Regions from separate parts of the Streptomyces malachitofuscus genome, predicted to be linked through region 1. Evidence: riboswitches for the same ligand, from Rfam matches in the RefSeq annotation. Region 1 holds a riboswitch; the other holds the start of a gene.

The links. Region 1 has a riboswitch for glycine ahead of gcvT (glycine cleavage system aminomethyltransferase GcvT). Riboswitches for the same ligand answer to the same signal wherever they lie in the genome.
Region 2: another riboswitch for glycine. It lies ahead of gcvP (aminomethyl-transferring glycine dehydrogenase); the one in region 1 lies ahead of gcvT (glycine cleavage system aminomethyltransferase GcvT).

Annotation. Positions count from the first base shown of each region.
Region 1 is NZ_JBVIGA010000040.1:9,856-24,990, reverse strand. Features, by position in the region: gene ACZ44S_RS36540 (enoyl-CoA hydratase/isomerase family protein) at 1-277, shown strand, start outside; gene ACZ44S_RS36535 (ATP-binding protein) at 457-1,065, shown strand; gene ACZ44S_RS36530 (helix-turn-helix domain-containing protein) at 1,187-2,101, shown strand; gene ACZ44S_RS36525 (EF-hand domain-containing protein) at 2,151-2,363, shown strand; gene ACZ44S_RS36520 (glycoside hydrolase family 25 protein) at 2,414-2,971, opposite strand; gene ACZ44S_RS36515 (L-serine ammonia-lyase) at 3,051-4,418, opposite strand; gene glyA (serine hydroxymethyltransferase) at 4,543-5,802, opposite strand; gene gcvH (glycine cleavage system protein GcvH) at 5,817-6,194, opposite strand; gene gcvT (glycine cleavage system aminomethyltransferase GcvT) at 6,321-7,439, opposite strand; glycine riboswitch at 7,514-7,639, opposite strand; glycine riboswitch at 7,640-7,740, opposite strand; gene ACZ44S_RS36495 (AAA family ATPase) at 7,962-8,630, shown strand; gene ACZ44S_RS36490 (enhanced serine sensitivity protein SseB) at 8,684-9,463, shown strand; gene ACZ44S_RS36485 (enhanced serine sensitivity protein SseB C-terminal domain-containing protein) at 9,612-10,361, shown strand; gene ACZ44S_RS36480 (ABC transporter substrate-binding protein) at 10,786-12,453, shown strand; gene ACZ44S_RS36475 (ABC transporter permease) at 12,564-13,568, shown strand; gene ACZ44S_RS36470 (ABC transporter permease) at 13,570-14,532, shown strand; gene ACZ44S_RS36465 (ABC transporter ATP-binding protein) at 14,539-15,135, shown strand, end outside.
Region 2 is NZ_JBVIGA010000009.1:248,848-263,982, forward strand. Features, by position in the region: gene ACZ44S_RS16015 (LacI family DNA-binding transcriptional regulator) at 1-353, shown strand, start outside; gene ACZ44S_RS16020 (TOBE domain-containing protein) at 416-811, shown strand; gene modA (molybdate ABC transporter substrate-binding protein) at 978-1,784, shown strand; gene ACZ44S_RS16030 (ABC transporter permease) at 1,781-2,608, shown strand; gene ACZ44S_RS16035 (ABC transporter ATP-binding protein) at 2,613-3,695, shown strand; gene gcvP (aminomethyl-transferring glycine dehydrogenase) at 3,763-6,648, opposite strand; glycine riboswitch at 6,823-6,918, opposite strand; gene ACZ44S_RS16045 (PRC-barrel domain-containing protein) at 7,032-7,406, shown strand; gene ACZ44S_RS16050 (DNA polymerase IV) at 7,417-8,808, opposite strand; gene ACZ44S_RS16055 (MerR family transcriptional regulator) at 8,861-9,544, opposite strand; gene ACZ44S_RS16060 (bifunctional nuclease family protein) at 9,739-10,212, opposite strand; gene ftsR (transcriptional regulator FtsR) at 10,295-11,038, opposite strand; gene ACZ44S_RS16070 (FHA domain-containing protein) at 11,077-12,009, opposite strand; gene ACZ44S_RS16075 (DUF881 domain-containing protein) at 12,071-12,964, opposite strand; gene ACZ44S_RS16080 (small basic family protein) at 12,970-13,302, opposite strand; gene ACZ44S_RS16085 (DUF881 domain-containing protein) at 13,299-14,195, opposite strand; gene ACZ44S_RS16090 (sugar phosphate nucleotidyltransferase) at 14,303-15,135, opposite strand, start outside.

The DNA of each region.
Region 1 (15,135 bases):
GGCCGACGAGGCGCTGACGCTCGGCCTGGTGGACCGCGTGGTCCCCGCCGACGAGGTCTACGCGCAGGCGCACGCGTGGGCGGCGAAGCTGGCCCAGGGCCCGGCGATCGCGCTGCGGGCGGCCAAGGAGTCGGTCGACACCGGTCTTGAGACGGACATCGACACCGGCCTCGCCGTGGAACGCAACTGGTTCGCGGGCCTGTTCGCCACGGAGGACCGCGAGCGCGGGATGCGCAGCTTCGTCGAGGAGGGCCCCGGCAAGGCGAAGTTCCTCTGACGACACCGTGAATTCCCCCTCGACCTCTTGCAATTGACGCGATGTCTGATCCGGGTCCCTCGATGGGGCGGATTGTGGGAGCCTTGATGCACCCTTAAGCCGTTCGTGTCGAGGGAGCCCGTCGATTGCCTGAGAGCGAGCCGTTTCCGCAGGTAGGGCAGGCTTTCGGCGACGCCGAAGTGCCATCCGCATATGCCGGGGGCCCGGTGCCGGGCGGGAGCGCACAGGGGGCGTATTCCCCCGGAACGGCCCCGGAGGGCCCCGCGGACGGCCATGATGGGGGCATGGCGGGGCTGGATGGCAGGGAACAGCCGCGGGGAGACGGACGCGTGGCCGCGTCGCGCTGGTCGCCGACGGTCGAGGACGAACGCGCCCTGAAGGCACTGGAGTTGTTCGGGGACCCCACGGAGGCAGAGGTTCCGCTGCCGTCCCGTCCCGAGTCCGCCGCCACCGCACGCCGGCTCGTCCAGATCGTCGTCCTGCGCCACTGGGGTCTGACCGCCAGGACCGCCGAGGACGCCGTCCTGCTCGTCTCCGAACTCGTCGGCAACGCCGTACGCCACACCGGGGCCCGGGTCTTCGGCCTCCGTATGCGCCACCGGCGCGGATGGATCCGCGTCGAGGTGCGTGATCCGTCCCGGGGACTGCCCTGCCTCATGCCGGTCCAGGACCTGGACATCAGCGGCCGGGGCCTCTTCCTCGTCGACAAACTCGCCGACCGCTGGGGCGTCGACCTCCTCCCCCGAGGCAAGACCACCTGGTTCGAGATCCGCACCCCGGACCGCTGACCGCCGCAACTGCAAGCAGCCGCTCCGCCGCAGCCGCGGTCAGTCGAGAATGTCCCGCAGAGTGTCCGCCACCGAGCCGCTCCTTGAGTCTCCACCCACTGGAAGGCCCAGACTCGCAGACATGATCGAAGACGGCACCGGACGTCTCACCATCGGCGAGCTCGCCCGTGCCACCGGCCTGTCCGTGCGCACCGTCCGCTACTGGTCCGACGAGGGCGCCCTGCCGCCGGTGGCCCGCTCCGCGGGCGGCTACCGGCTCTACGACGCCGGCTCCGTCGCCCGTCTGGAACTGGTCCGTACCCTGCGCGAGCTGGGCCTCGGCCTCGCCGACGTACGCCGGGTGCTGGCCGGCGAGACGACGGTCGCGGAGGTCGCGGAGGCGCACGTGACCGCGCTGGACGCGCAGATCCGGGCCCTGAAGGTGACCCGCGCGGTGCTGTCGACCGTGGCACGACGAGGCTCGACCGCCGAGGAGACGACACTCATGAACAAACTGGCCCGACTGTCCGCCGCAGAGCGCCGGCGCATCCTGGACGACTTCATGGCGGAGGTCTTCGAGGGCATCGGCACGGCGGACCCCGACATCCGCCAACGTCTGCGCTTCGCCGCGGCGGACCTGCCCGACGACCCCACCCCCGCCCAGGTGGACGCCTGGGTGGAGCTGGCCGAGCTCATCCAGGACCCGGAGTTCCGGGCCACGATGCGCAGGATGATCGAGTTCAACGCGGCGGACCGGGGGCCGGACGTCCCCGCCGGCAGTTCCCTGTGGTTCATGAGCCGTCTGATCCAGCTCGCGGGGGGTGCCCTGAAGGACGGCGTCGCCCCCGGCTCCCCGCGTGCCGCCGCCGTGCTGCGCGAGCTGATCGGCGACGCCGACCCGGCCGCCGTACGGGAACGCCTCGCGTCGGCGACCGACGTGCGCCTCGTCCGCTACCGCGAGCTGTCCGCGGTCGTGAACGGTGTGGAACCCCCGTCCTCCCACGAGGAGGAGTTCGGGTGGGTGGTCGCCGCACTGGAGGCTCAGGCGGCCCGATAATCTGACCTGCGTCAGCAAGACGGCAAAGTACGAGATGAGGGGCGGATCGGTGGCGGACATCGAGGAAGCGCGCAAGCAGTTCGAGCGGATCGATACGGACGGGGACGGGTTCATCACCGCTGCCGAGTTCAAGACCGCGCTGGCGCAGGGCGGGGACTGGAACGTCACCGAGGCGGTCGCGGAGGCCCTGATCAAGTCCCGCGACCTGGACGGCGACAAGGTCCTGTCGTTCGACGAGTTCTGGGCGCACCTGAACAAGTAGGTCCACCACAGTCCGGCCGAGGGCCGTGACCGGGGCGCCCTCGCCCGGGTCTAGGCGTCCTCGGCCCACTGTTTCAGCGCCGACCTGCTGGAGAAGTCCGCGACGTTCTTGTCCAGCGGGTCGTCGGTGTACTGGTGGAAGCGCCACTTCGCCTTGATGCGGGGCTTCCCGGCGGTGACGTAGTCGGCGATCCAGAGACCGTCGCCGGCGTAGGACGTCGTATCGACGTTGAGCCAGAAATTCCTGTTGCAATACAGAATGACTCTGTTGTTCGGACGCAGCTCCTTCACCTTGCGGATGAAGCGGTCCTTCTCCGAGTTGCTCGCGTGCGAGCCCTCGCCCGTCGTCTCCCAGTCGACCGCGAGGATGTCGCCCCCCTTCTCCGGAGCCTGGCTCACGAAGTACTCGGCCTGTGCGGTGAGATTTCCCGGCCAGAGAAAGTGATAGAACCCGACCACCAGACCGGCTTCCCTGCCGGTCCTGGTCTGGGCGCTGAGCTTGGGGTTCACATACGAGCGGCCCTCCGTCGCCTTGATGAAGACGAAGGAAAGGCCGTCCGTGTCGTACGAGGAGGACTGGTACGAGCTCACGTCGATGCCACGCAGCATGCGGGTCTCCCGTGTATTGCCGTGGGGGGACGGGAGTTGTCTTATTCCCCGCTTCAACCATGTTGACGCGGAATGCCGTTCAGCACTCGATGATGTTCACCGCCAGCCCGCCCCGGGCCGTTTCCTTGTACTTGACCGACATGTCCGCGCCGGTCTCCTTCATCGTCTTGATGACCTTGTCCAGGGAGACCTTGTGGGAGCCGTCGCCGCGCATCGCCATCCGCGCCGCGGTGACCGCCTTCACCGCGGCCATGCCGTTGCGCTCGATGCACGGGATCTGGACCAGCCCGCCGACCGGGTCGCAGGTCAGGCCGAGGTTGTGCTCCATGCCGATCTCGGCGGCGTTCTCCACCTGCTCCGGTGATCCGCCCAGCACCTCCGCGAGGGCGCCCGCCGCCATCGAGCAGGCGGAGCCGACCTCGCCCTGGCAGCCGACCTCGGCACCGGAGATGGAGGCGTTCTCCTTGAAGAGCATGCCGATGGCGCCCGCGGCGAGCAGGAAGCGGACCACGCCCTCCTCGTCGGCGCCGGGCACGAAGTTCATGTAGTAGTGCAGGACGGCCGGGATGATGCCGGCCGCTCCGTTGGTGGGCGCCGTGACGACCCGGCCGCCGGCCGCGTTCTCCTCGTTCACGGCCATCGCGTAGAGGGTGATCCACTCCATGGCCAGGGCCTGCGGATCCCCCTCCGAGCGCAGCTTGCGGGCGGTGTTCGCGGCACGGCGGCGGACCTTCAGACCGCCCGGCAGGATGCCCTCACGGGACATGCCGCGGTCGACGCAGGCCTGCATCACGCGCCAGATCTCCAGCAGCCCCGCGCGGATCTCCTCCTCCGACCGCCAGGCGCGCTCGTTCTCCAGCATCAGGGCGGAGATCGACAGACCCGTCTCCTCGGTGAGGCGCAGCAGCTCGTCGCCCGTGCGGAAGGGGTACTTCAGGACGGTGTCGTCGAGCTTGATGCGGTCCGCGCCCACCGCCTCCTCGTCGACGACGAATCCGCCGCCCACCGAGTAGTACGTCCGGCTCAGGACCTCGGCGCCGGAGGCGTCGTACGCCCACAGCGTCATCCCGTTGGCGTGGTAGGGGAGCGCCTTGCGGCGGTGCAGCACCATGTCGTCGTCGAAGGAGAACGCGATCTCGTGCTCGCCGAGCAGCCGGATCCGGCCACCGTCCTTGATCTTCTCCACCCGCTCGTCGGCCGACTCCACGTCCACCGTGCGCGGCGAGTCGCCCTCCAGGCCGAGCAGCACCGCCTTGGGCGTGCCGTGGCCGTGCCCGGTGGCGCCCAGCGAGCCGTACAGCTCCGCCCGCACCGAGGCGACCGAGTCCAGCAGGTCCTCGTTGCGCAGCCGCCGGGCGAACATCCGGGCCGCCCGCATCGGGCCGACCGTGTGCGAGCTGGACGGGCCGATGCCGATCGAGAAGAGATCGAAGACCGAGATGGCCACGGGGGGACTCCTAAGGGTTCGGCGGACGACGCTGTCCGCCTGCGGTTCATGGTGCGGGGCACCGCGCTCACCGACCCAGTGTGCGCGATGCCCCGGATGTCCGTACAAAGAAAAGCGTACAAAATTACGTCAGACCGGGGTACAGCGGGTGCTTCTCGGCGAGTGCCGTCACTCGGGCCCGGAGCGCCTCGATGTCGTAGGACGGCTTGAGCGTCTCCGCGATCACGTCCGCGACCTCGGTGAAGTCCTCGGCCGTGAAACCGCGGGTGGCCAGGGCGGGGGTGCCGATCCGCAGACCCGAGGTGACCATCGGCGGGCGCGGGTCGTTCGGGATCGCGTTGCGGTTCACGGTGATGCCGACCTCGTGCAGCCGGTCCTCGGCCTGCTGGCCGTCCAGCTCCGAGTTCCGCAGGTCGACCAGGACCAGGTGCACGTCCGTGCCGCCGGACAGCACGTCCACGCCCACGGCCCTGACGTCGTCCTTGACCAGACGCTCGGCCAGGATGCGGGCGCCCTCCAGGGTACGGCGCTGGCGCTCCTTGAACTCCTCGGAGGCGCACACCTTGAACGCGACCGCCTTGGCGGCGACCACATGCTCCAGCGGACCGCCCTGCTGGCCGGGGAAGACCGCGGAGTTGATCTTCTTGGCCAGCTCGGCCGTGGAGAGGATCACACCGCCGCGCGGGCCGCCGAGGGTCTTGTGCGTGGTGGTCGTCACGACATGGGCGTGCGGGACCGGGTTCGGGTGCAGGCCCGCGGCCACCAGGCCGGCGAAGTGCGCCATGTCGACCATGAGGTACGCGCCGACCTCGTCCGCGATCCGGCGGAACGCGGCGAAGTCGAGCTGACGCGGGTACGCCGACCAGCCGGCCACGATCAGCTTCGGCTTGTTCTCCTTGGCGAGCCGCTCGACCTCGGCCATGTCGACCTGTCCGTCGTCGCCGACGTGGTAGGCGACGACGTTGTAGAGCTTGCCGGAGAAATTGATCTTCATGCCGTGGGTCAGGTGCCCGCCGTGCGCGAGGTTCAGACCCATGATCGTGTCACCCGGCTTGAGCAGCGCGAACATCGCGGCCGCGTTGGCCTGGGCGCCCGAGTGCGGCTGCACGTTGGCGTGCTCGGCGCCGAACAGCTCCTTCACCCGGTCGATGGCGATCTGCTCGATCACGTCGACGTGCTCGCAGCCGCCGTAGTAGCGGCGGCCCGGGTAGCCCTCGGCGTACTTGTTGGTCAGGACCGAGCCCTGGGCCTCCATGACCGCGACCGGGGCGAAGTTCTCCGAGGCGATCATCTCGAGGGTGGACTGCTGACGGTGCAGCTCGGCGTCGACCGCGGCGGCCACCGCCGGGTCGAGCTCGTGCAGGGACGTGTTCAGAAGCGACATGCGGCTACGGCTCCTCAGCCCGCGATGTGGGCGTCGTACTCGGCGGCGGTCAGCAGGTCGGCCGGCTCGTCGGCGACACGCACCTTGAACAGCCAGCCCCCCTCGAAGGGGGCGGAGTTCACCAGCGAAGGGTCGTTCACCACGTCCTCGTTGACCTCGGTGATCTCACCGCTGACCGGGGAGTAGAGGTCGCTGACCGACTTGGTCGACTCCAGCTCGCCGCAGGTCTCGCCCGCGGTCACGGTGTCACCGACCTCGGGGAGCTGGACGAACACCACGTCGCCGAGCGCGTTGGCCGCGTGCTCCGTGATGCCGACCGTCGACACGCCGTCCTCGGCGGCCGTCAGCCACTCGTGCTCCTTGCTGTAACGCAGCTGCTGGGGGTTGCTCATGGCCTGAATTCTCCTGTACGCGGGGGACTGCTGATGACGATGGGACAGCGAAAAGCGCTGCTGAGCGGGTACGCGGGCGCCGGCTCGGGCGTGCGGTGCCCCGCCCGGGGGCTGCCTACGACGGTGTCACTTCTGCCGCTTGTAGAACGGCAGCGCCACGACCTCGTACGGCTCGTGGCTGCCGCGGATGTCCACGCCGACGCCCTCGGTGCCCGGCGCCGCGTGCGCCGCGTCGACGTACGCCATCGCGATCGGCTTGCCCAGCGTGGGGGAGGGGGCGCCGGAGGTGACCCGGCCGATCACCTCGCCGCCGGCCACGACCGCGTACCCGGAGCGCGGCACCCGGCGGCCCTCGGCGACCAGGCCGACCAGCACGCGGGGCGGCTGCGCGGCGGCGCGCTCGGCGGCCTCGGCCAGGGCGGCGCGGCCCACGAAGTCGCCCTCCTTCTCGAACTTCACCACCCGGCCCAGACCGGCGTCGAAGGGCGTGAGGTCGGTGCTCAGCTCGTTGCCGTACAGCGGCATGCCCGCCTCCAGGCGCAGCGTGTCCCGGCAGGACAGCCCGCACGGGACCAGGCCCTTTTCCTCGCCGGCCTTGGTCAGCGCCTGCCACAGCTCGACCGCGTGCTCCGGCTTCACGAACAGCTCGAAGCCGTCCTCGCCGGTGTAGCCGGTGCGGGCGATGAGCGCGGGGACACCGGCGACCGTACCGGGCAGACCGGCGTAGTACTTCAGACCGTCCAGATCGGCGTCGGTGAGCGACGCGAGGATCGCCGGGGACTCGGGGCCCTGCACGGCGAGCAGCGCGTACGCGTCGCGGTCGTCGCGGACCTCGGCGTCGAAACCGGCCGAGCGCTCGACCAGCGCGTCGAGCACCGTCCGGGCGTTGGAGGCGTTGGCGACGACCATGAACTCGGTCTCGCCGAGCCGGTAGACGATCAGATCGTCCAGGATGCCGCCGTCCTCGCGGCAGATCATGGTGTACCGGGCGCGGCCGGGCTTCACGCTCCCGATGTTGCCCACCAGGGCGTGGTCGAGGAGGGCGGCGGCCTGCGGGCCGGCGACGGTGATCTCGCCCATGTGCGAGAGGTCGAAGAGGCCGGCCCGGGTGCGCACGGCGTTGTGCTCGTCGCGCTCGGAGCCGTAGCGCAGGGGCATGTCCCAGCCGGCGAAGTCGGTCATCGTCGCGCCGAGCGACCGATGCAGGGCATCGAGCGCGGTCCGGCGGGGTTCGGTACTGCTCATCGGTCGGTCTCCCAGAGGCGATGGGGGTCCCTCCCGCGCGAGTTCATACCAGCGTGGGAGAAGGCGAGGGCAAATCCTCCCCATCTGTCATCGGAACCTGAGAGGTTCGCCATGACCGCCCGTACCGGGGAGGAGTCACGGCTTGCACCTTGGGTGGGGTCGCTGGAGCACGGCTGCAGCGGCCCGCTTTTCAGATGTGCCTCGCCCACGCGGTAACGGTGCCTGAGAGATTCAAGGGAGGGACTTGCTCCTTCGGCGCCCCGGCGGCACACGGTGCCGGGGACTCTCCCGCGCGGATTCAAACGGCCGGTATGCAGTTGGCGCGCACATCATTGCACGCATCGCCGGGGTCCGGCAGGGGGACCCTTCCCTGGGGTGCACAGGATGTGCGGGCACGGTCACAGGGAGCTGTGACAGGCCTGTTTCACGAAAGGCACGGAAACGAGAGACACCTGGCATTACCTTCTCTTTACACTCGGCGGGGACGGGACTCGTACCTGGCCCCAGGGGAGGACCATCACGGTGAACAGGACCACGGCGTGCGCCACCACCACCGGCGCCGCGCTGCCCGCGCAGCCGCCCGCTCGGGCCGGCCGGGCACGCGGCGCACTGCCGGCGCCCGTCGTCCGCGATCTGCGGGCACGCGCCGGCCGCAGCCCGCGCGCGCTGCTCTTCGGACCCCGCGACCTCGTCGTGGTCACCGGACTGCCCGGCAGCGGCAAATCCACGCTGATGCGGCGCACGGTGCGGGGCACCCGCGTCGACTCCCAGGACACCCGCGACCGCTGGGACCGCCGCATGCCGCGGTTCCTGCCGTACGCCGTGTACCGCCCGCTGGTCCGCCTCGCCCACTACGCGGGGCTGCGCCGCGCACTGCGCGCCGGCGGCCCGGTCGTCGTCCACGACTGCGGCACGCAGGCCTGGGTGCGGCGCTGGCTGGCCCGCGAGGCCCGGCGCCGGGGCGCGAGCCTGCATCTGCTGCTGCTCGACGTCACCCCGCAGCAGGCCCTGGCCGGCCAGCGCGAGCGCGGACGCGGAGTCTCCCGGTACGCCTTCCGGCGCCACCGCGCGGCGAGCGACCGGCTGTTGCGCGCGGTGCGGCGCGGCCGGGTGCCGGCGGGCTGCGGCTCGGCGGTGCTGATCGACCGGGACGCGGTGGACGCGCTGCACCGGATCGGCTTCGCGGGCTGACCCGATAGCCTTTTCAGCCACAGCAGTGGTTCCAGGCAGGCGGTAGGCGAAAGATGGACTTCCCGGCGGAATTCTCGGACCGGACGCACCCCCATCCGCACGGCGGATGGCCCGGTAACGAGCTGGAGGAGGTGCTCTCCGCCTCCCTCGGCGTCCCCTCCGCGGGGGCCAGGATCATCGAGGTGCTGGGCCGCAGCTTCGTCTGGGTCCCGCTGCCGAACGGCGGCGGCCCGCACAGCGGCCCGCTGGACCTGCCCACCATGGAGATCGACGGCCAGGCCTACGTCCCCGTCTTCAGCTCCGAGGAACAGTTCCGGCAGGTCGTCGGCTCCCACATGTCGTACACGATCGCCCCCGCCGTGGAGTTCGCCCGCGGCCTGCCGCCGCAGGCGGGGATCGCGGTGAACCCCGGCGGCGTGGTCTCCGCGCCGCTGCCGCCGGGCGCCGTCGCCGAACTGTGCCGGGCCGGACGCGGCCCGCTGGACGGCCCGGCGAGCGGCGGCCGGGTCCGGCTGTTCGAGCCCGACTGGCAGGACGACCCGGTGGACTTCCTCGGCGCGGCCTCGGAGGAGTTCGACTCCATCGGCGTCGTGACGACCGCCCGCCGCTGCCTGGCCGCGATCGAGACCGCGGACCCGGTCCTGTTCGTCGGCGTGGAACTGGCCCACGCGGAGGGCGACGCCCGCGCCCTGCCCCTGGACGCCCTGGGGCGGGCCCTGGGCCGCACCCCGACCCGCTGGCCGGTCAACCTGATCCTGATGGACCTGGCCCAGGACCCGGTGGCGGACTGGATGCGCACCCGGGTCACCCCCTTCTACCAACGCCACCCGTGACCGTCCGGGGACGCGGCCCCTGCCGCGCACTGAACGCAGACCGCCGGAGGCCGTCGGCTTAAGCTAGGTTCGTTCGCTGGCGAGGTGTGTTACGGAGGGGCGATACAAAGTGAGCGCTGGCACCGCGGCGGCCGGGCAGGTCGAGCACATGCTGCGCCAGGTGACGCCCGGGCGTTACGACGCCTATGAGGCGTTGCTGCGCGCTCTCGCGACCCCTTCGACCGGCCAGGTCTGGATGCTGCTGTGGCACGGCCAGGCCGGCTCCCCGGACGCCCAGTACGGGAACATGGACGTCGACGGCTTCGGCTACGCGCCCTGCGTCACCTCCGCCCAGGAGCTGTCCGCCAGCGGCTGGAACCGGTCGTACGAGGTGGTCGACGGCCTCGAGGTGGCCCGCGCCCTCTTCCCCGACCGCTACGGACTCTGGCTCAATCCGCACGCCCCGGGCGGCGGCGTCGGCATCCCCTGGCTGGACCTGCGCCGGATCGCCGGCGGACTGGACCGCCGGCCCGCCGGACCGCTGCGGCTGTCCGAACCGGCCATCGAGATCCCGCAGTTCTACGCCCTCCTCGCGCAGAACGCCCACCGCACCCCGGCCGTCCGCGCCCTGCGCCGCGCCTGGGTGCAGCCCGCGCTGGGCGCCCCGTACCTCGCCATCGGCCTGGACGTGTACGACACCTCCCCGCCCGCCGTGGACGCGGTGCGCGCGATGATGCAGCAGTCGCTGGGCGCGGTCCCGGACGGGCTGCCCGTGTCGACGGTCGCGATGTCCGACGAGCACGACCCGGTCGTGATGTGGCTGCGCGTCAACGCCCGCCCCTTCTACGACCGGGAGGCGCACGGCGCGGTCCAGCCGTCCGCCCCGGGGTACGGATACCCGCCCGCGCAGCACCGCTGACCGGGCAGGATCCCTGATCCCGGGGTCACCCCCCACCGTCCTTCGGCTCATGCTGACTCAGCGTCACCGTGTCCACCACGTGGACACGGGCGCCGGCGAGGGCGGAGCCCGGTGCGACCGGCGCTGATTTCACGTCAGATTTTCGGCCATGTGCGTGGAGCGACGACCCGTTGACCCCCTGTCACCTGCGGTTTCACCCCTTCTTCACGTCGCCGGATGCTCTCCGAACAGCCCTGTGAACGCCGGATTTTGTGTCCGGGGGGTTAAAAGTCGACGGCGGGGTGCCTGAAGCATCCCATATGTCAAGTGTTCAGATCTCAGGTAGGTATCACCGCTATCCGGACTGTTCCTGACTGACTGCGAACGTCTGTAGTGTTCGGCCGGTCAAGATGCATCCACATAGCGGACCCGGAGTGGCCCCAATATGCGCATACCCAAGTCCCGAGTCGCTCGGGCGATCACGGCCGCGGTGGCGGTCGGTCTGATTGCCACGGGCTGCTCCAGCGAGCGGGACAGTGACAACAAGAGCGACGGCGGGAAGGACACCTTTGTCTTCGCCGGTGCCGGTGACCCGGGTTCCCTGGACCCTGCCCTCGCGAGTGACGGCGAAACCTTCCGTGTGACGCGTCAGGCGTTCGAGGCCCTGCTCGAGCACGAGTCCGGCGGCACCAAGCTGGTCGGCGGCCTCGCCGAGACCTGGTCGAGCAACGACGAGGGCACCGTCTGGACCTTCAACCTCCGCAAGGGCGTGAAGTTCCACGACGGCGAGGCGTTCAACGCCGCGGCCGTCTGCGCCAACTACGACCACTGGTTCAACTGGACGGGCACCTACCAGTCCAGCGCGGTCTCCTACTACTGGCAGACCGTCATGGGCGGCTTCAAGAAGAACGAAGACCCCGAGACGCCCGAGGCGAACTACAAGTCCTGCACCGCGAAGGACGAGAACACCGCCGTCATCGAGGTCAAGAAGCCCTCCGCCAACCTTCCTGGCGGCTTCTCCCTCAACGCCCTCGCGATCCACTCCCCGAAGGCCATCGAGGAGTACAAGAAGCAGGACGCGTCCGCCAAGGGTGACGCCATCACGTACCCCAAGTACAGCCAGGAGGCCGGCACGGTCGCCGGTACCGGCCCGTACAAGATCACGAAGTGGAACAAGGGCAACAAGGAAGTCACCCTTGAGCGCTTCGACGACTACTGGGGCGACAAGGCGAAGATCAAGAACCTGGTCTTCCGCACCATCTCCGACGAGCAGACGCGCCGCCAGGCGCTCGAAGCCGGTGACATCGACGGCTACGATCTCGTCGCCCCGGCCGACGTCAAGTCCCTCGAGGACAAGGGCTTCGTGGTCCCGACCCGTGGCGTCTTCAACCTCTTCTACGTGGGCATGAGCCAGAGCGCCAACAAGGCCCTCAAGAAGAAGGAAGTCCGTCAGGCGATCGCGCAGGCGATCGACAAGGAGAACCTGGTCAAGACACAGCTGCCCGAGGGCGGCAAGGTCGCCGACCAGTTCATGCCGGACACCATCGCGGGCTACTCCAAGAACGTGAAGCAGTACCCGTTCGACACCGCCGCGGCGAAGAGCCTCCTCAAGAAGGCCGGTGAAGAGAAGCTCGAGATCGAGTTCTGCTACCCGACCGAGGTCACCCGCCCGTACATGCCTGCCCCGCAGGACCTGTTCGAGCTGATGAAGGCCGACCTCGAGAAGGCCGGCATCACCGTCAAGCCCAAGGCCATGAAGTGGGCCCCGGACTACCTGGACGCCACCGAGGCGGGCTCCTGCGCCCTGCACATGCTCGGCTGGACCGGTGACTTCAACGACGGCTACAACTTCATCGGTACCTGGTTCGCCGAGTACGACAAGCAGTGGGGCTTCAAGGACAAGAAGGTCTTCGACGCCGTGAACGCCGGCTCGGAGCTCGTGGGCGACGAGCGCACCGCCGCCTACGAGAAGGCCAACGAGGCCATCATGGACTACCTCCCGGGTGTCCCGGTCTCCTCCTCCCCGCCGGCCATCGCGTTCGCCAAGAACGTGAACCCGCCGAACGTCTCCCCGCTGACGCAGGAAGTCTTCTCCGAGGCCTCCTTCAAGTAGGAGCCTGACCGGCAGGTGAACTGAAACGGGGGGTTCCGCCCGGCCGCCGCAACTCGGCGGCCGGGCGGGTCCATTCATGTAAGAAACCACGCAAGAAAGGGGCATGCGGGGTGCTGCGTCTCGTCGTACGAAGACTGCTCCAGCTCATACCCACGCTGCTCGGTCTGTCGGTTCTGCTCTTCCTCTGGCTCGACCGGCTGCCCGGTGGACCCGCCTCAGCGATCCTGGGGGAGAAGGCCACTGCGGCCGAAGTGGCGCGCATCAACCGTGCGCTCGGGCTGGACCAGCCCGTCTACGTTCAGTACTGGCGCTTTCTCAAGCGCATCTTCGAACTCGACCTGGGAACCTCCACTCAGACCGGACAGCCGGTGTGGGACGAGTTCACCCTGCGGTTCCCGGCGACAGTGGAACTCAGCATCGCCGCGATCCTCATCGCTGTGCTCATCGGCATCCCGCTCGGATACCTGGCGGCCAAGCGCCGCGGTGGCTGGATCGACGTGGCCTCGGTGTCCACGTCGCTCGTCGGCATCTGCATACCGGTGTTCTTCCTCGCCATCCTGCTGAGGTCGGTCTTCTCCGTTCAGTTGGGCATGTTCCCGAGTTCGGGCCGACTCACCACCGGTATCAACGCGACCGAGGTGACCGGGTTCGCGGTTCTCGACGGTTTGCTGACCGGCGAGTTCGACGCGAGCTGGGACGCCATCTGGCATCTGATCCTGCCCGCTGTCGCACTGGCTTCCATCCCTCTCGCCGTGATCGTCCGCATGACCAGAGCGAGTGTGCTGGAAGTGCTGGGTGAGGATTACGTGCGTACCGCCGAGTCCAAGGGGCTCGAGAAGCGTGTGGTACGTGGCCGCCATGTGCTGCGCAACGCGCTGCTTCCGGTGATCACGGCCGTCGGTCTGCTGACCGGCAGCCTCTTGTCCGGCGCGGTGCTCACCGAGTCCGTGTTCGACTTCGGCGGCATCGGCTCCTTCATTCGCACGGCGATCGATGGCCGTGACTACCCAGTGCTCGTCGGGTTCATTCTCTTCATCGCGATGGTCTACGTCCTCATCAACCTTCTGGTCGACATCGCGTACAGCATCATCGACCCGAGAGTGCGGGTGCACTGACGTGACGACTGTGACCAAGAAGGCCGACAAGATCGACCGGCTCGCGGAGCTGATGCAGACCACCGAGGTCACCAGTGGTGCCAGCCTGTGGCGTGAGGCGATGCGCCGGCTCCGGGCGAGCAAGATGGCCGTCATCGGCGCGGTGATCATCGCTCTGTTCGTCGTCGTCGCGCTCATCGGACCGTGGATCGCCCCATACGCACCCACCGCTCAGACCTGGCGCGGTGATGTGTTCCCCAACCGCGGTGAATTCGTCGGCATGCGAAGCGGGAACTGGTTCGGCCTGGACCACCTGGGACGCGACCTTTTCAGCCGATGGCTCGTCGGGGCTCGTCAGACCCTGCTCGTCGGTGTCGTGTCGATGCTCATCGGCCTCGTCGTGGGTGCCGTCATCGGCGTCTGCTCGGGCGCCGCCGCGACGCTCGGCGGACGTGCGGGACAGCGTGTCGACACGGTCATCATGCGTTTCACCGACGTCATGCTGTCGCTTCCGTCGCTGCTCCTGGCGGTGTCGGTCGCCGCCGTGATGGGACAGTCGCTGACCACCGTGATGATCGCTGTCGGTGTCGTGCAGATTCCGATCTTCGCACGCCTGCTGCGTGGGTCGATGCTGGTGCAGGGAGGTTCGGACTACGTTCTGGCGGCCAAGGCGCTCGGCCTCCGCAAGAGGCGGATCGTCCTCACCCAGATCCTGCCGAACTCGCTCAGCCCGGTCATCGTCCAGGCGACGCTGTCCCTGGCCACCGCGATCATCGAAGCAGCGGCCCTGTCCTACCTCGGCCTCGGCAACCCCGACCCGGCGATCCCGGAGTGGGGCGTCATGCTCGCCCAGGCCCAGCGGTTCTTCGACAATGAGCCGATGATGGCGGTTTACCCCGCAGTCGGAATCATCATCACCGCCCTCGGCTTCACCCTGCTCGGCGAGGCCATGCGCGAAGCGCTCGACCCGAAACTGCGAGGCTGAAATTCCATGGCACTACTCTCAGTCGACGAACTCAGCGTCACTTTCACTGCAAAGGGCCGCAAGGACTCGATCGCGGTCGACGGTGTCTCCTTCGATGTCGACGAAGGTCAAGTTGTGGGCCTCGTCGGTGAGTCCGGCTGCGGCAAGTCCGTGACCTCGCTCGCCCTGATGGGGCTCCTGCCCGCCAAGGGCGTCCGGGTCGGCGGCCGGGCCGTCTTCGACGGCCAGGACCTGCTCACCATGTCCCCGCAGGAGCGCCGGGACATACGCGGCAGTCAGCTCGCGATGATCTTCCAGGACCCGCTGTCTTCGCTGAACCCGGTCGTGCCCATCGGTGTTCAGATCACCGAGATCCTTCAGCGCCACCGCGGCGTGAAGGGAGAGGCCGCTCGCAAGGAGGCCGCCCACCTGCTGGACCGGGTCGGCATCCCCGACCCGACCCGGCGGCTCAAGGAGTACCCGCACCAGATGTCCGGCGGTATGCGCCAGCGTGCGCTGATCGCGATGGCTGTGGCGTGCGCGCCCCGGATGCTTATCGCGGATGAGCCGACCACCGCACTCGACGTCACCATTCAGGCCCAGATCCTGGAGCTCCTCAAGGAA
Region 2 (15,135 bases), on a different contig from region 1:
GCCCGGAGGCCGGCTTCGCCGGCTGCAACGCCCTGCTGGACCTGCCGGAGCCGCCGAGTGCGGTGTTCGCGGCCAGCGACCAGATGGCTCTGGGAGCCGTCGAGGCCCTGCGCGGACGGGGGCTGAGGGTCCCGGAGGACATGAGCGTGGTCGGCTTCGACGACCTCCCGGAGGTGCGCTGGTCGGCCCCGCCGCTGACCACGGTCCGCCAGCCCCTCTCCGACATGGGCGGACTCGCCGTCCGCACGGTGCTCCGCCTCAGCCATGGCGAACAGCCGGACTCGCCCCGCGTGGAACTGGGTACGGAGCTCGTCGTCCGGTCCAGTACGGCGGCGCCCGCCGACCGGGGCTGACCGGTCAGGGCCACGTCGCCCCGGGCCTCGCGGCCCCCGCCCCGCGGCCTAGGGTGAGCGGCATGCAGTCCTACACGATCGGCCAGGCAGCGAGGCTGCTCGGAGTGAGCCCGGACACCGCCCGCCGCTGGGCCGACGCGGGCCGCATCGTCACCCATCGCGACGACGGCGGACGGCGCCTCATCGACGGGCGGGACCTGGCCGCCTTCTCCGTGGAACTCGCCAAGGCGGCCAGCGCCGAGGAGGAGACCCCGTACACCTCCGCACGCAACGCCTTTCCGGGCATCGTCACGGCGATCAAGCTCGGCGATGTCGCCGCCCAGGTCGAGATCCAGGCCGGGCCGCACCGTCTCGTCTCCCTGCTCACCCGCGAGGCCGTGGAGGAACTGGGTCTCGAAGTCGGCACGGAGGCCACCGCGCGGGTGAAGTCGACAAACGTCCATATCGACCGCACCTGAACGAGGAGCACGCCTGCCGGAACGCACATGCGAGCTCACTCACCCCTTTACCTTGCTCATGCGATGAGACAGAGGGCTTCTACCTGGCACATGCGCCGGTATGATCGGCGTGTCGGAAGGAGTTCCGCGGGACCCCTTCGCCCAGCCGCCGAGGGAGTGCTCCGAGATGACCCGATCCGCTCACTGGACACGCCGGTCCCACCGGATCGGTGCGCTCGGGGCCGGCGCCGTCCTCGCGCTGGGCGCCTGCTCCGCGTCCGGCTCGGACTCCGTCTCCGGGACGGGCGGAGAAGGCGTGAGCGGCACGGTCACGGTGTTCGCGGCCGCCTCGCTGAAGGAGAGCTTCACAGAGCTCGGCGAGCGGTTCGAGAAGGAGCACCCCGGCACCCGGGTCACCTTCAACTTCAGCGGCAGCGACACCCTCGCGGCGGGCATCGCCAACGGCGCTCCGGCCGACGTGTTCGCGGCGGCCGACACCAGGACGATGAAGCGCGCCGCGGACCGGGGACTCACGGCCGGCAGCCCGAGCACGTTCGTCCGCAACCGACTGGAGATCGCCACCGCGCCGGGCAACCCGCACGGCATCGACTCCCTCCGGGACCTGACCGCTCCCGGCCTGAAGGTCGTGCTGTGCGACACGACGGTCCCCTGCGGCGCCGCCGCGCGGACCGCACTCACGGCCGGCGGCGTCAAGCTGTCCCCCGCTTCCTATGAGCAGGACGTCAAGAGCGCCCTGACGAAGGTCCGGCTGAAGGAGGCGGACGCCGCCGTCGTGTACCGCACGGATGTGCAGGCCGCCGGTGACAAGGTGGAGGGCGTGGAGTTCCCGGAGTCCGCCGAGGCCGTCAACGACTATCCCATCGCCCGGCTCGACGACGCGCCCAACCCCGAGGCCGCGAAGGCGTTCGTGACACTGGTGACGTCTCCGGAGGGCCGGAAGGTGCTGGGCGCGGCCGGGTTCCTCGCGCCATGAGCACGCGCCGGGAAGCTGCCCGGAAGCCCCGTGACCGCGCCCCCGGCCACGGTGTCCCTCTCGCCCTCCTCCTGCCCGCCCTGCTCGGCCTGGCGTTCCTCCTGGTGCCTCTGCTCGCCCTGCTCCTGCGCGCCCCCTGGCGCAGCCTCCCGGAGCAGCTGACCAGCCCGGAGGTGTGGGAGGCGCTGCGCCTGTCGCTGCTGTGCGCCACGACGGCGACCGCGCTGAGCCTGGTCGTCGGCGTCCCGCTGGCCTGGCTGCTGGCCCGCACCGACTTCCCCGGCCGGGGCCTGGTCCGCGCCCTGGTGACACTTCCGCTCGTCCTGCCTCCGGTGGTGGGCGGCGTCGCCCTGCTGCTCGCGCTGGGCCGCAACGGCGTCGTCGGCCAGTGGCTCGACGCCTGGTTCGGCATCACCCTGCCGTTCACCACCACGGGCGTCGTCCTCGCCGAGACGTTCGTGGCGATGCCCTTCCTCGTCATCAGCGTCGAGGGCACGCTACGGGCCGCCGACCCGCGCTTCGAGGAGGCGGCCGCCACGCTGGGCGCCTCCCGCTTCACCGCCTTCCGCCGGGTCACGCTGCCGCTGGTCGCCCCCGGCATCGCGGCCGGTGCGGTCCTCGCCTGGGCCCGCGCCCTCGGCGAGTTCGGCGCCACGATCACCTTCGCCGGGAACTTCCCCGGCCGCACCCAGACCATGCCGCTGGCGGTCTACCTCGCCCTGCAGAACGACCCGGCCGCCGCGATCGCGCTCAGCCTGGTCCTGCTGGCGGTGTCCGTCGCCGTACTGGCCGGGCTGCGGGACCGCTGGATGAGGGCCGTCTGAGACCATGCCGAAGCATCCCGAGACCGCGCACTCCGGACCCGTGCCCGCCGCCGGGCTGGACGCGCGGCTCGTCGTGGAGCGCGGCTCCTTCCGCCTCGACATGGCGCTGACCGCCGCGCCCGGCGACGTCGTCGCCCTGCTGGGCCCGAACGGCGCCGGCAAGACGACGGCCCTGCGCGCCCTGGCGGGCCTCGCTCCCCTGGCCGCGGGTCACCTGCGGCTCGACGGCACCGACCTGCACCGGACGGCGCCGGAGTCACGTCCGGTGGGCGTCGTCTTCCAGGACTACCTGCTCTTCCCGCATCTGACCGCCCTGGACAACGTGGCCTTCGGACCGCGCTGCAGGGGCGCCCGCAAGAGGGAGGCGCGGGCCGGTGCCGCCGAGTGGCTGGACCGCATGGGGCTGGCGGAGCAGGCCGGTACCAAGCCGCGGCACCTCTCCGGCGGACAGGCCCAGCGCGTGGCGCTCGCCCGCGCCCTGGCCACCCACCCCCGGCTGCTGCTCCTGGACGAACCGCTCGCCGCTCTGGACGCCCGCACCAGGCTGGAGGTGCGCGCACAGTTGCGCCGTCATCTGGCCGCCTTCGAGGCCGTCGCGGTCCTGGTCACGCACGACCCGCTGGACGCCATGGTGCTGGCCGACCGTCTGGTCGTCGTGGAGCGGGGCCGGATCGTGCAGGAGGGCACTCCGTCCGACATCGCCCGTCACCCGCGCACCGAGTACATCGCCCAGCTGGTCGGCCTCAACCTGTACCGCGGGCAGGCCGCCGGCCACACCGTACGGCTCGACGCGGGCCCGGCCGTCAGCACCACCGAGGACCTCTCCGGGCCGGCGTTCGTGGCGTTCCCGCCCGGCGCGGTGACGCTCCACCGGGAACGGCCCACCGGGTCCAGCGCCCGCAACCTGTGGCACTGCGCGGTCGCCGGGCTGGAGAGCCACGGGGACCAGATCCGCGCGGAGCTCACCGGGGAACTCTCCCTGGCCGCCGACCTCACCACGGTCGCCGCGGCCGAACTCGATCTGCATCCGGGCGCACCCGTCTGGGCGGCGGTCAAGGCCACACAGACACACGCGTATCCGGCCTGACGGGCCCCCGCGGCCGCACATGCCGAAGGGCCCCGCTCCGGCGTGGAGCGGGGCCCTTCGGCGCACGTCAGTCCTCGTAGGCGTCCAGCGGCGGGCAGGAGCAGACCAGGTTGCGGTCGCCGAAGGCCTGGTCGATCCGGCGGACCGGCGGCCAGTACTTGTCGGCGGCGCTCACCCCTGCCGGGAAGACGGCCTCCTCGCGGTCGTACGCGTGCTCCCACTCCCCGCCGAGCGCCGCGGCGGTGTGCGGGGCGTTGCGGAGCGGGTTGTCGTCCGCGGGCCACTCGCCGGAGCCGACCTTCTCGATCTCGGCGCGGATCGCGATCATCGTCTCGCAGAACCGGTCGAGTTCGGCCAGGTCCTCGGACTCGGTGGGCTCGATCATCAGGGTGCCGGCCACGGGGAACGACATCGTCGGGGCGTGGAAGCCGTAGTCGATCAGGCGCTTGGCCACGTCGTCCACGCTGACGCCGGTCGCCTTGGTCAGCGGGCGCAGGTCGATGATGCACTCGTGTGCGACCAGCCCGCCGGGTCCGGTGTAGAGCACCGGGTAGTGCGGCTCGAGACGCTTGGCGATGTAGTTGGCACTGAGCACGGCCACCTGCGTGGCCCGCTTCAGGCCCTCGCCGCCCATGAGCCGGACGTACGCCCAGGAGATGGGCAGGATGCCCGCAGAGCCCCACGGCGCCGCCGAGATGGGCCCCACGCCCGTCTCCGGCCCCGCCTCGGGCTGGAGCGGGTGGTTCGGCAGGTAGGGGGCGAGGTGCGCCCGCACGCCGACCGGGCCGACGCCGGGACCGCCGCCGCCGTGCGGGATGCAGAAGGTCTTGTGCAGGTTCAGGTGGGAGACATCGCCGCCGAAGTGGCCGGGCTTGGCCAGACCCACCAGCGCGTTGAGGTTGGCGCCGTCCACGTACACCTGGCCGCCGGCCTCGTGGACCTCGGCGCAGATGTCGGCGACGTGCTCCTCGAACACACCGTGCGTCGAGGGGTAGGTGATCATCAGCACGGCGAGCTCGTCGCGGTACTGCGCGATCTTGGCCCGCAGGTCCGCGACGTCGACCTCGCCGTCGTCGGACGTCTTCACGACGACGACCTTCATGCCGGCCATCACGGCGCTCGCCGCGTTGGTGCCGTGCGCGGAGGACGGGATGAGACAGATGGTGCGCTGCTCGTCGCCGTTGGCCCGGTGGTAGCCGCGTACCGCGAGCAGGCCGGCCAGCTCGCCCTGGGAGCCCGCGTTGGGCTGGAGGGAGACCGTGTCGTAGCCGGTGACCTCGGCGAGACGCTCCTCCAGCTCGCGGATGAGCGTGAGGTAGCCCTGAGCCTGCTCGGCGGGCACGAACGGGTGCAGCTGCCCGAACTCGGGCCAGGTGACCGGCTCCATCTCCGTGGTCGCGTTGAGCTTCATGGTGCAGGAGCCCAGCGGGATCATGCCGCGGTCCAGCGCGTAGTCGCGGTCGGCGAGCCGGCGCAGATAGCGCAGCATCGCCGTCTCCGAGCGGTGCTGGTGGAAGACGGGGTGCGTCAGGTACTCGTCGGTGCGCAGCAGGGCGTCCGGCAGCGCGTCCCGCGCGGCCGCGTCCAGCGCCTCGACGTCTCCTTCGACACCGAAGGCGCTCCACACGGCGGCCAGCCGGTCCCGGGTGGTGGTCTCGTCGCAGGCGATCGAGACCAGGTCGCCGTCGACGAGGCGCAGGTTGACGCCGTTGTCGCGGGCGGCGGCGACAACCTCGGCAGCCCGCCCGGGGACGCGCACGGTCAGCGTGTCGAAGTAGGAGCCGTGCACGATCTCGGCTCCGCCGGCCCGCAGCCCCTCGGCGAGGACCGTGGCGTACCGGTGGGTGCGCCGGGCTATCAGCCGCAGACCCTCCGGGCCGTGGTAGACGGCGTACATCCCGGCCATGACGGCGAGCAGCACCTGGGCGGTGCAGATGTTGCTGGTGGCCTTCTCGCGGCGGATGTGCTGCTCACGGGTCTGGAGGGCGAGACGGTAGGCCTTGTGCCCGTCGGCGTCGACGGAGACGCCGACGAGCCGCCCGGGCAGGCTGCGTGCCATCTTCTCCTGCACGGCCATGTAGCCGGCGTGCGGTCCGCCGAAGCCCATCGGCACACCGAAGCGCTGCGTCGTGCCGACGGCGATGTCCGCGCCCAGCTCACCGGGCGACTTCAGCAGGGTGAGGGCGAGCAGGTCGGCGGCGACGGTGACGAGCGCGCCCAGCTCGTGCGCCTGGTCGATCAGCGGCTTGATGTCGCGTACGGCACCGGAGGCGCCCGGGTACTGGATCAGTACGCCGTTGATGTCGCGCTCGGCGAGCTCGGCGGGGATGCCGTCGCTCAGGTCGGCGACGACGACCTCGACGCCGGTCGGCTCGGCGCGGGTCTCCATCACGGCGATCGTCTGCGGAAGGGCGTCCGCGTCGACCAGGAACAGGCCCTTCTTGTTCCTGCCCATGCGCCGGGACAGCGCCATCGCCTCGGCGGCGGCGGTGCCCTCGTCGAGCAGGGAGGCACCGGAGGTCGGCAGGCCGGTGAGCTCGGCGACCACGGTCTGGAAGTTCAGCAGCGCCTCGAGCCGGCCCTGGGAGATCTCGGGCTGGTACGGCGTGTACGCCGTGTACCAGGCGGGGTTCTCCATCACGTTGCGCAGGATGACGGGCGGGGTGAAGGTGCCGTAATACCCGAGACCGATCATGGAGCCGAGCACCTGGTTGCGGTCGGCCAGCTCACGCAGCTCGGCCAGCACCTCGGCCTCGCTCCGCGCACCCGGCAGGTCCAGCGCGTCGGCGTTCTTGATGACATCCGGCACGGCGGCGGCCGTCAGCTCGTCCAGCGAGCCGTACCCGACCTGGGCGAGCATCTTGGCCCGGGCCTCGTGGTCGGGGCCGATGTGGCGCTGCTCGAAGGGGATTCCCTGTTCGAGCTCGGAGAGCGGGGTGCGAGGGGCGGTCATTGAGGAGGCCTCCTGGTCCGACGACCTTCGAGGGGCACCACGGCGCAGGTGCCCGGACGGCCTCCCCCTCTGTCATCTCGACCTGAGAGCTTCACCGGACCGCCCGAAGGAATCCGGCTTTCACCGTCGGTGAGAGCGGAAGCCGTCGACACCCGCTCTGCTTTCCAGAGTGACCTCGTCCGTGCGGTACGTGTGCCTGAGAGATTCCGGGGAGGATTTGCTCCTTCGGCGCCTCCGATGGTGTCCGGAGGACTCTCCCGCACGGGGTCAGCGGCCGATTGCCAGGGTACCAGCGAGCACAGCACGGGGGCCTCGAGTGGCCGCACCGTCGATTGTGCCTTTTTGTAGTGCTTACGGATGAGTTTGCAACCAGTGGAGGGCCCGTGCAGACCGACATCGATCCGCGCCACCTGATCGGCCGCAAGGCGTTCGACCGCAACGGAACCAGGATCGGCACGATCGACGAGGTGTACCTCGACGACGCCACCGGTGTTCCCGAGTGGGCGGCGATACGCACCGGCCTGTTCAGCAGGGACGCCTTCGTCCCGCTGGAGCCCAGCGAACTGATCGACGGCGCCCTCCACGTGCCGTTCGAACGGGCTCTGATCAAGGACGCTCCCGACTTCGGCGTGGGCCGTCATCTCTCGCCCGAGCAGGAGCTCCAGCTCTACCACCACTACGGTCTGGACATCGCCGCCCCTCCGCCCCTTCCGGACCGCGACTTCGGCGACCTCGCGGGGAAGGACCATCAGGCCTGACCCGTCCCGCTCACCCGCTCTCCGGCCCGGCCCCTCCGCCCGCCTTCACGCCCTCGCCCTCCTCCGGTCCGCGTGACACCAGCGGCAGCGGCTCCGCCGGTTCCAGGGCCGGATCGTCGACGCGGAAGGTCTTCACCCGGCCCGGGCCCGAGTCGGGGGTCTCGAAGCGCACCGTGACCCGGCCCAGCCCGCTGCCCTGCACCCAGCCGTGGCCGTGCACGGCATGCCGTACGTCGTGTCCCGCGGGCCAGCGCCGCTCGGCGGGCGCCGGCCCCTCGGCGGCGGGCGCGGCCTCGGGTTCCTCGCGGACCGGATCCTCCTCGCGCCCGCCGGCGGCCTGCGCGAACAGGTCCTCCTGTGTGTAGTCGGCCAGTCCGCTGACCCCGACCCCCAGCAGACGCACCCCGCCCGTGGTGTCGACCGAGTCCAGCAGCCGTGCCGCCGCCTCCCGCACGACGGCCGGATCGTCGGTGGGCCCCCGCAGGGTCTCGGACCGGGTGAGCGTGGAGAAGTCGTACCGCCGCACCTTCAGCACGATGGTCCGGCCCGACAGGCCCGCCCCCCGCAGTCTGCGCACGCACCGGTCGGCGAGCCGCTGCACCTCCGTCCCCACCCGCACCCGGTCGTGGATGTCCACGTCGTAGGTGTCCTCGACCGACACCGACTTGGTCTCCCGCTCGGCCACCACGGGCCGCTCGTCCCGGGCCAGGGCCATGGCGAACAGCGCATGCCCATGCGCCTTGCCCAGCAGCCGTACGAGCTCGTCCTCCCCCGCCTCGGCGAGCTCGTCGACCGTGTGGATACCGGCCCGGCGCAGGTGGTCTCCCGTGGCCGGCCCCACGCCCGGCAGGGTGCGGACCGACAGCGGCCCCAGCAGCGCCCGCTCCGTCCCCGGCTCGATGAGTACCAGCCCGTCCGGCTTGGCCTGCTCCGACGCGATCTTCGCCAGCATCTTGGAGGCCGCCAGCCCCACCGACCCGGTGAGCCCCGTGACCTCCCGTATGTCCGCGCGGAGCTTGGCTCCGGCCAGGCGGGCCGACCGCTCGTCCCAGGCGGTGCCACCGGCCTCCAGGTCCACGAACGCCTCGTCCAGGCTGAGCGGCTCCACCAGGGGCGACAGGGCCCGCAGCAGCTTCATCACCTGCTCGCTGATCGACCGGTAGAGGGCGAACCGCGGCACCAGGTACGCGGCGTTCGGCGCGAGCCGCCGGGCCTGGGACATGGGCATCGCCGAGTGGACACCGAAGACCCGGGCCTCGTACGAGGCCGTGGCGACCACACCCCGGGGACCGAGCCCGCCCACGACGACGGCCTTCCCGCGCAGGCTCGGCTTGGACGCCTGCTCCACCGAGGCGAAGAAGGCATCCATGTCGAGATGCAGGATCGTGGGCGCGGATCTCACATGTCCGATGCTGCCCTACGCCACTGACATTGCCCTCTTCACTCAGGGGCTCTCAGACGGCCTTGTTGCGCCGGCGCGCCAGCTCGTCCATCGGGTTGTGGCCGACCAGGGTCTCGCCGGTGTCGATGCGCTCCCCGTGCAGCTGCGAGAGCGCGCTCTCGACGTCCCGCCACACCACGCCCACCGCGATGCCGAAGACGCCCTGGCCGCCCTGGAGCAGCGAGTGCACCTCGTCGGGCGAGGTGCACTCGTAGACCGTGGCTCCGTCGCTCATCAGCGTCATGCGCTCCAGGTCGCTGAAGCCGCGCTCGCGCAGATGCTGAACGGCGGTGCGGATGTTCTGCAGTGAGACACCGGTGTCCAGGAACCGCTTGACGATCTTCAGGACGACGACGTCGCGGAAGCTGTACAGCCGCTGTGTCCCCGACCCATGGGCCGGTCTCACACTGGGCTCGACCAGTCCGGTGCGGGCCCAGTAGTCGAGCTGCCGGTAGGTGATGCCGGCGGCCGCGCAGGCCGTGGGACCCCGGTAGCCGATCTCCTCGGACGCCATGGCCGCCGCCCCTCCGCCGTCCGGCACCGCCGTCGGCCACTGCGGAACGTGATCGATCGGGCTGCTCTGCACCGGATACGCCCCGCCCACGCGGAGCCGCGAGCTCTGGGGAGGATACGGCCCGCTCGCCCCGAAACCGGGTTCGGGGGCACCCCCAGCCGTACCGTCGCCGCTGCTTCTCACGCCGACCTCCGTCCTTGACCTGCCTCCTCGACGGTAGGCAGTCACCAAGGGTGCGTCAACGATCGCCACACTCGGCACGCCGAGTGATAATCACCCTAAGAGTGGTTTCCCGTGCCCCACCGTGGGGAAAGGCTAGCCGAATGCCTTCCGCCGGGGCCCTCGCGGCCGGTTGATGCGGCGCCGGTCGCCCTCGGTCACTGGTTGCTGGTCCCGAAGTCCTCCGGCGAGATCTGGTCGAGGAACTCGCGGAACTTCTCCACCTCGTCCTCCTGCTCGTCCGGGATGGCGATCCCGGCGTCGTCGAGCACCGTGTCGCTGCCGTAGATCGGCGTGCCCGTGCGCAGGGCCAGCGCTATGGCGTCGGAGGGACGGGCACTCACCTCGACCCCGCTGGCGAAGACCAGCTCGGCGTAGAAGACGCCCTCGCGCAGATCGGTGATGCGCACTTCCGTGAGCTCCTGTCCGACAGCCTCCAGCACGTCCTTGAACAGGTCGTGGGTCAGCGGCCGTGCGGGTGCCATGCCCTGCTGGGCGAAGGCGATGGCCGTCGCCTCCCCCGGTCCGATCCAGATGGGGAGGTAGCGGTCGCCGCCCACTTCACGCAACAGCACGATCGGTTGGTTGGAGGGCATCTCGACCCGGACACCTACGACATCGAGCTCGTTCACACAGCAACCCTAGGCCGTGCCCGGGACGTTTGGGTAGTCGGGCAGGGAACGGGTGCCCGATCCGGCCTCCTGATCCGGTGGCTCACGGCAGCCGTACCCCGAGCGCCGACTGCAGCAGCGCCGCGTGCAGCTTCACCGCGAGGCCGGCCAGCTCCTTCGTACGGGCCTGGGCGTGCGCCCGCGTCTGCGGGTTCCGGTGGCGGCGCAGCGGGGCAACCACCTGATCCACCAGGCCCGCCTCCCGGTCGGCGGCGGCCTTCATCGCCCTGAGGTGGCGTGGCTCGATGCCGAACCGCCCCAGCTCGGTGATGAGACCGGCGACGGTGACCGCCTCGGCGTCGTACACCCCGTCCTCGACCGGAGTGAGCAGCCCGTAGGACTCCCACTCGGCGAGCTCGGGCTCTCCTGCGCCGACGGCCGCGAGCAGCTGAGCGCGGCCGATGCGGGCCGTCGTGGGCCCGTCCTCGGCGGCCGGCTCCGGATCGGCGTCCCCGTCACCCGGACGGCTCAGCGCGGGCAGCCCGACGGCCTCCCCGCGCTCCATGGCCGCCAGGTGCTCCCGGATCACCTTGAGCGGCAGATAGTGGTCCCGCTGCATCCTCAGCACATGGCCGAGGCGCTCGATGTCCCCGGCGCTGAACTTGCGGTACCCCGACGGGGTCCGCTGCGGCTCGATCAGCCCTTCCGACTCCAGGAAGCGGATCTTGGAGATGGTGACCTCGGGAAATTCCTCACGCAGCACGCCAAGCACCGCGCCGATGCTCATCAGTCCGGTGTCCGCGGCGGCGGCGCCGTGGCCGGCACCGCCGCTCGGTGTCTGAGGCATGGACCTTCCCTGGAGTCCCCGGACGGAATCCGGGGAGGTCAGTAGCTCCGCTGGCTCGCGTAGAAGACCAGCCGGTACTTGCCGATCTGCACCTCGTCACCGTTGGACAAGGCGACCTGGTCGATCCGCTCACGGTTGACGTACGTGCCGTTCAGGCTGCCGACGTCGGCGACCGTGAACGAGCCGTCCGGGCTGCGGCGGAACTCCACATGCCGCCGGGAGACCGTCACGTCGTCCAGGAAGATGTCGCTCTGCGGGTGACGCCCGGCCGTGGTCAGGTCGCCGTCCAGCAGGAAGCGGCTGCCCGAGTTCGGCCCGCGGCGCACGACCAGGAGCGCCGAACCCATCGGCAGCGCGTCGACGGCCGCCTGCGCCTCCGGAGAGAGCGTCGGCATCGGCGTCTGGCCGGTGGCCTCGGCGTCGTAGGCCTCGAGGCCGGAGATCGAGATCGTGGACGTCGTCTCCGAGGGGCGCTCCGGGGCCACTCCGGGCCTCAGCGGCGCACCGCAGTGGGAGCAGAAGCGGCTGTTCTCCGCGTTGCGGTTACCGCACCTCGTACACACCAGGGCCGACATGGACGGATCCTCCTGCCGCGGCTGCCCACCGGGGGCTTGGGACGCGTACGGGTCGGAGAACCCCCCGCCCGTACCTGAGGTCGACGGCTGTCCAAAACCTATGCCGCCCGACTGCGCAGGGTCAACGGACGGCGCGCCCTGACCCAGCTGGTCCCGAAACAGCGGACGCTGACCTTCCGCATCAGGCTGTGCGCGATGACGAGCGGTCGCGTTGTCGCTGTCCTCTCGCCGCGCGCTCTTGCCGAACAACTTCGCAAACAACTTCACGGGCGATTCCCCTTGACCGAAACAGACCCGCCCGTGGGGCAGGACGAACCCTGACTGAACACATTGGCCGACCCGGACATCTTCACAACGTCCGCCTCCGCCAGACAGTTTCCACCACGCACCACCCATTCGGTGCGCCGACCCCCCGCAACCTCATGCCCTGGCCGGACGTCCCCCATGCACCCCCGGTTCACCGGGAGGACGACCGAGCGTAGTCAGGCCGCTTCACCGCCCGCAAGGCATCCACAACGATCTTGCTCGACCGCTCCACGGTAACGGTGGCCTGTTCCTTCTCGAGAGTCTGCACCACGCCTCCGGGGATGTTGAGCGCCGGCTCGAGGTCCTGCGGCTTGCCGATGACCTTGAAACGATAGGGCGCGGTGATCTTGTTCCCGTCCACCGCGATCCCGCCGCCCGAATCCGTCAGATAGGTGCTCGCCACCACCCGCACACCGTTGACCTGAATCGCCTCGGCACCGGCCGCGCGCAGCTCCTGGACGGCGTCGAGCAGCATGTCCGACTCGACCGTTCCCTTCGGGTCCTCGATGGTCATCGTGATCCCCGGCCCCTGCGCGGCCACGGTGCCCGCGAGGACGCCGAGTTGCCGTTCCTTCTCGATCGTCTGCTTGCGGGCCTCTTCCGCCTGGTCGGAGCTGTTCTCCAGCTCGTCGCGCTGCTTCTCGAGGCCCTGCTTCTCGTCCTCAAGACGCTCTGTGCGGTCGTCGAGTTCATCGAGGATGCGCACGAGATCTTCCTGACGTGCCCCGCGCAGCGCACTGTCGCCGTCGCTGTTCGAGGCCACCTGGACGGCCAGTCCGAATCCCAGACCGAACAGAAGCAGGGCGACGATGAGTTGGGCACGGGTGATCCGCGGCGGCCACAGCCCCTTCGCCAGCCGCTGCCGTCCGGTCAGATCCGGCCCGGCCGGCTCCTGCGTCACGCCCTCCTCCGAGGGCGCGGGGGCCGACGCGGGTACCTCCGCGGGCAGCTCCCTGCGCAGGCCGGCCGGGGACGGCTCCTCGGGAGCGGTCCTGGGCCGGGACACCGCCGGGCGCGTGGACTCGTCGTGCTCGTGCTCACTCATCGGCCTCACGCCCGGAACACGTGCCGGCGGATCGCCGCGGCGTTGGAGAAGATACGGATGCCGAGGACGACCACCACGCCCGTGGACAGCTGGGCCCCCACGCCGAGCTTGTCGCCGAGAAACACGATCAGCGCGGCGACGACCACGTTCGACAGGAACGACACGACGAAGACCTTGTCGTCGAAGATCCCGTCGAGCATGGCCCGCAGCCCTCCGAACACGGCGTCGAGCGCCGCGACGACGGCGATCGGCAAGTAAGGCTCGACGACCGCCGGAACCTCGGGCCGGACCAACAGTCCGGCCACGACTCCCACGACGAGGCCCAGTACGGCGATCACGATGTGCCCTTCTCGGTTATCGGCTGTGCGGTACGTACGGTCACACTCGGTGCTGCGGGCAGCCGGACGTCGTCCTCCGCGGAGATCGCGGTCCTGATGCCGTAGTTCTCCTGCAGGGCGTGCAAGTACAGTCCGTCCGCGCTGTTCTGGAAGCGCTCGCTGAGCCGCCCGCCGTCCCCCACCGCGAGCACCGTGTACGGCGGCACCAGCGGCCTGTTGTCCACCAGTATCGCGTCTCCCGCGGCCCTGATCGCCGACAGGGCGGTCAGCCGCTGCCCGTTGATCGAGACGGCCTCGGCACCGGACTCCCACAGGCCGTTGACCACCCGCTGCATGTCACGGTCACGGACCCGCCCGGTGTCGGAGAACCCCGAGGTCGACCGGGCGTCGCCGTCACCGCCCGCGCTCGCGTCCTCGGCGTCGTTCACCACGAGCCGCACCCCGGGCCCGTGCACCGCGGTGGCGCCCGACAGCATGCCCACCAGGGCCGACCGGTCGTTTCCACCGCTGTGCCGGAGCGCCTCGCGCTGCCGGGCGCCCACGTCCGCGCGCAGTTCGTCGACACTGTCCTCGAGCCGGTCCGCGGCCTCGGTCTCCTCGTCGATCCGGTCGATCAGCTCCTCGCGCTCCTTGGCGACGGCGGGAGCCTCCACCCGGGCCTGCGCGGCACCGACGGTCACGATCAGCGCCGCCAGCACCAGGCCGACGGCGAGGCCGAGCTTCGCCCTGAGGGTCTTCGGCAGACCGCCGTCCCCGTCGGCCTTCTTCCGCGCGGCGGCCTCGGCGTAGCCGTCGTCGAGGCTGTGGTCCATGACGTTGGTGATCAACGACATGGAGGCGTCCGGGCGCGCGGGCCGCGCGGGTGTGCTCCGAACGGGGGGTTGCTGCGGCATGCGGCACATCGTCGCACGCCGCGGCCCCTACCTCCGAACGGCCCTACCGGCGTGCCGGACAGGCCCCCTTGGGGACACTTGTCCGGCACGCACACGTACCGCTCCTTCTACCGTCCGGCGCTGTCCACGACGGCCGACCACTCGTCCAGCAGCGCCTGCGCGGAGGCGTCGTCGGGGCCCTCGGCCCACAGATGGGTGACCGCCTCGGCGGGGTCGGGCAGCACCATCACCCAGCGGCCGTCCGCCTCCACCACCCGCACGCCGTCGGTGGTGTCCACGAAGCGGTCCCCGGCCGCCTCCACGACCCGCCGCATCACCAGGCCCTTGACGGCCCACGGGGTCGCCAGGTCCCGCTTGAGCACATGCGCCCGCGGGATGCGCGCGTCGATCTGGCTGAGCGTGAGCTGGGTGCGCGCGACCAGCCCGATGAGCCGTACGAAGGCCGCCGTGCCGTCGTAGACGCTGCTGAACTCCGGGACGATGAAGCCGCCCTTGCCGTCGCCGCCGAAGATCGTGCCTTCCTCGCCGCCCACGCGGGTGAGGTCGTCGGGCGAGGTGGTCGTCCACTCGACCTGCGTGCCGTGATAGGCCGCCACCTGCTCGGCGATCCTCGTGGTGGTCACCGGCAGCGCGACCCGGCCGCTGCGCCGCTCGGAGGCGATGAGGTCGAGCATCACGAGCAGCGCCCGGTCGTCCTCGACGATCCGCCCCTTCTCGTCGACCAGCGACAGCCGCTCGCCGACGGGGTCGAACCGCACGCCGAACGCGGCTCCGGAGGACGCCACGATCTCCCCGAGCCGGACCAGCCCGGAGCGCCGCATGTCGGCCGTCTCGGTCGGCCTGGACTCGTCCAGGCCCGGGTTGATGGTCAGCGAGTCGACGCCCAGCTTGCCGAGGAGGCTCGGCAGCACCAGGCCGGCGCTTCCGTTGGACGCGTCCA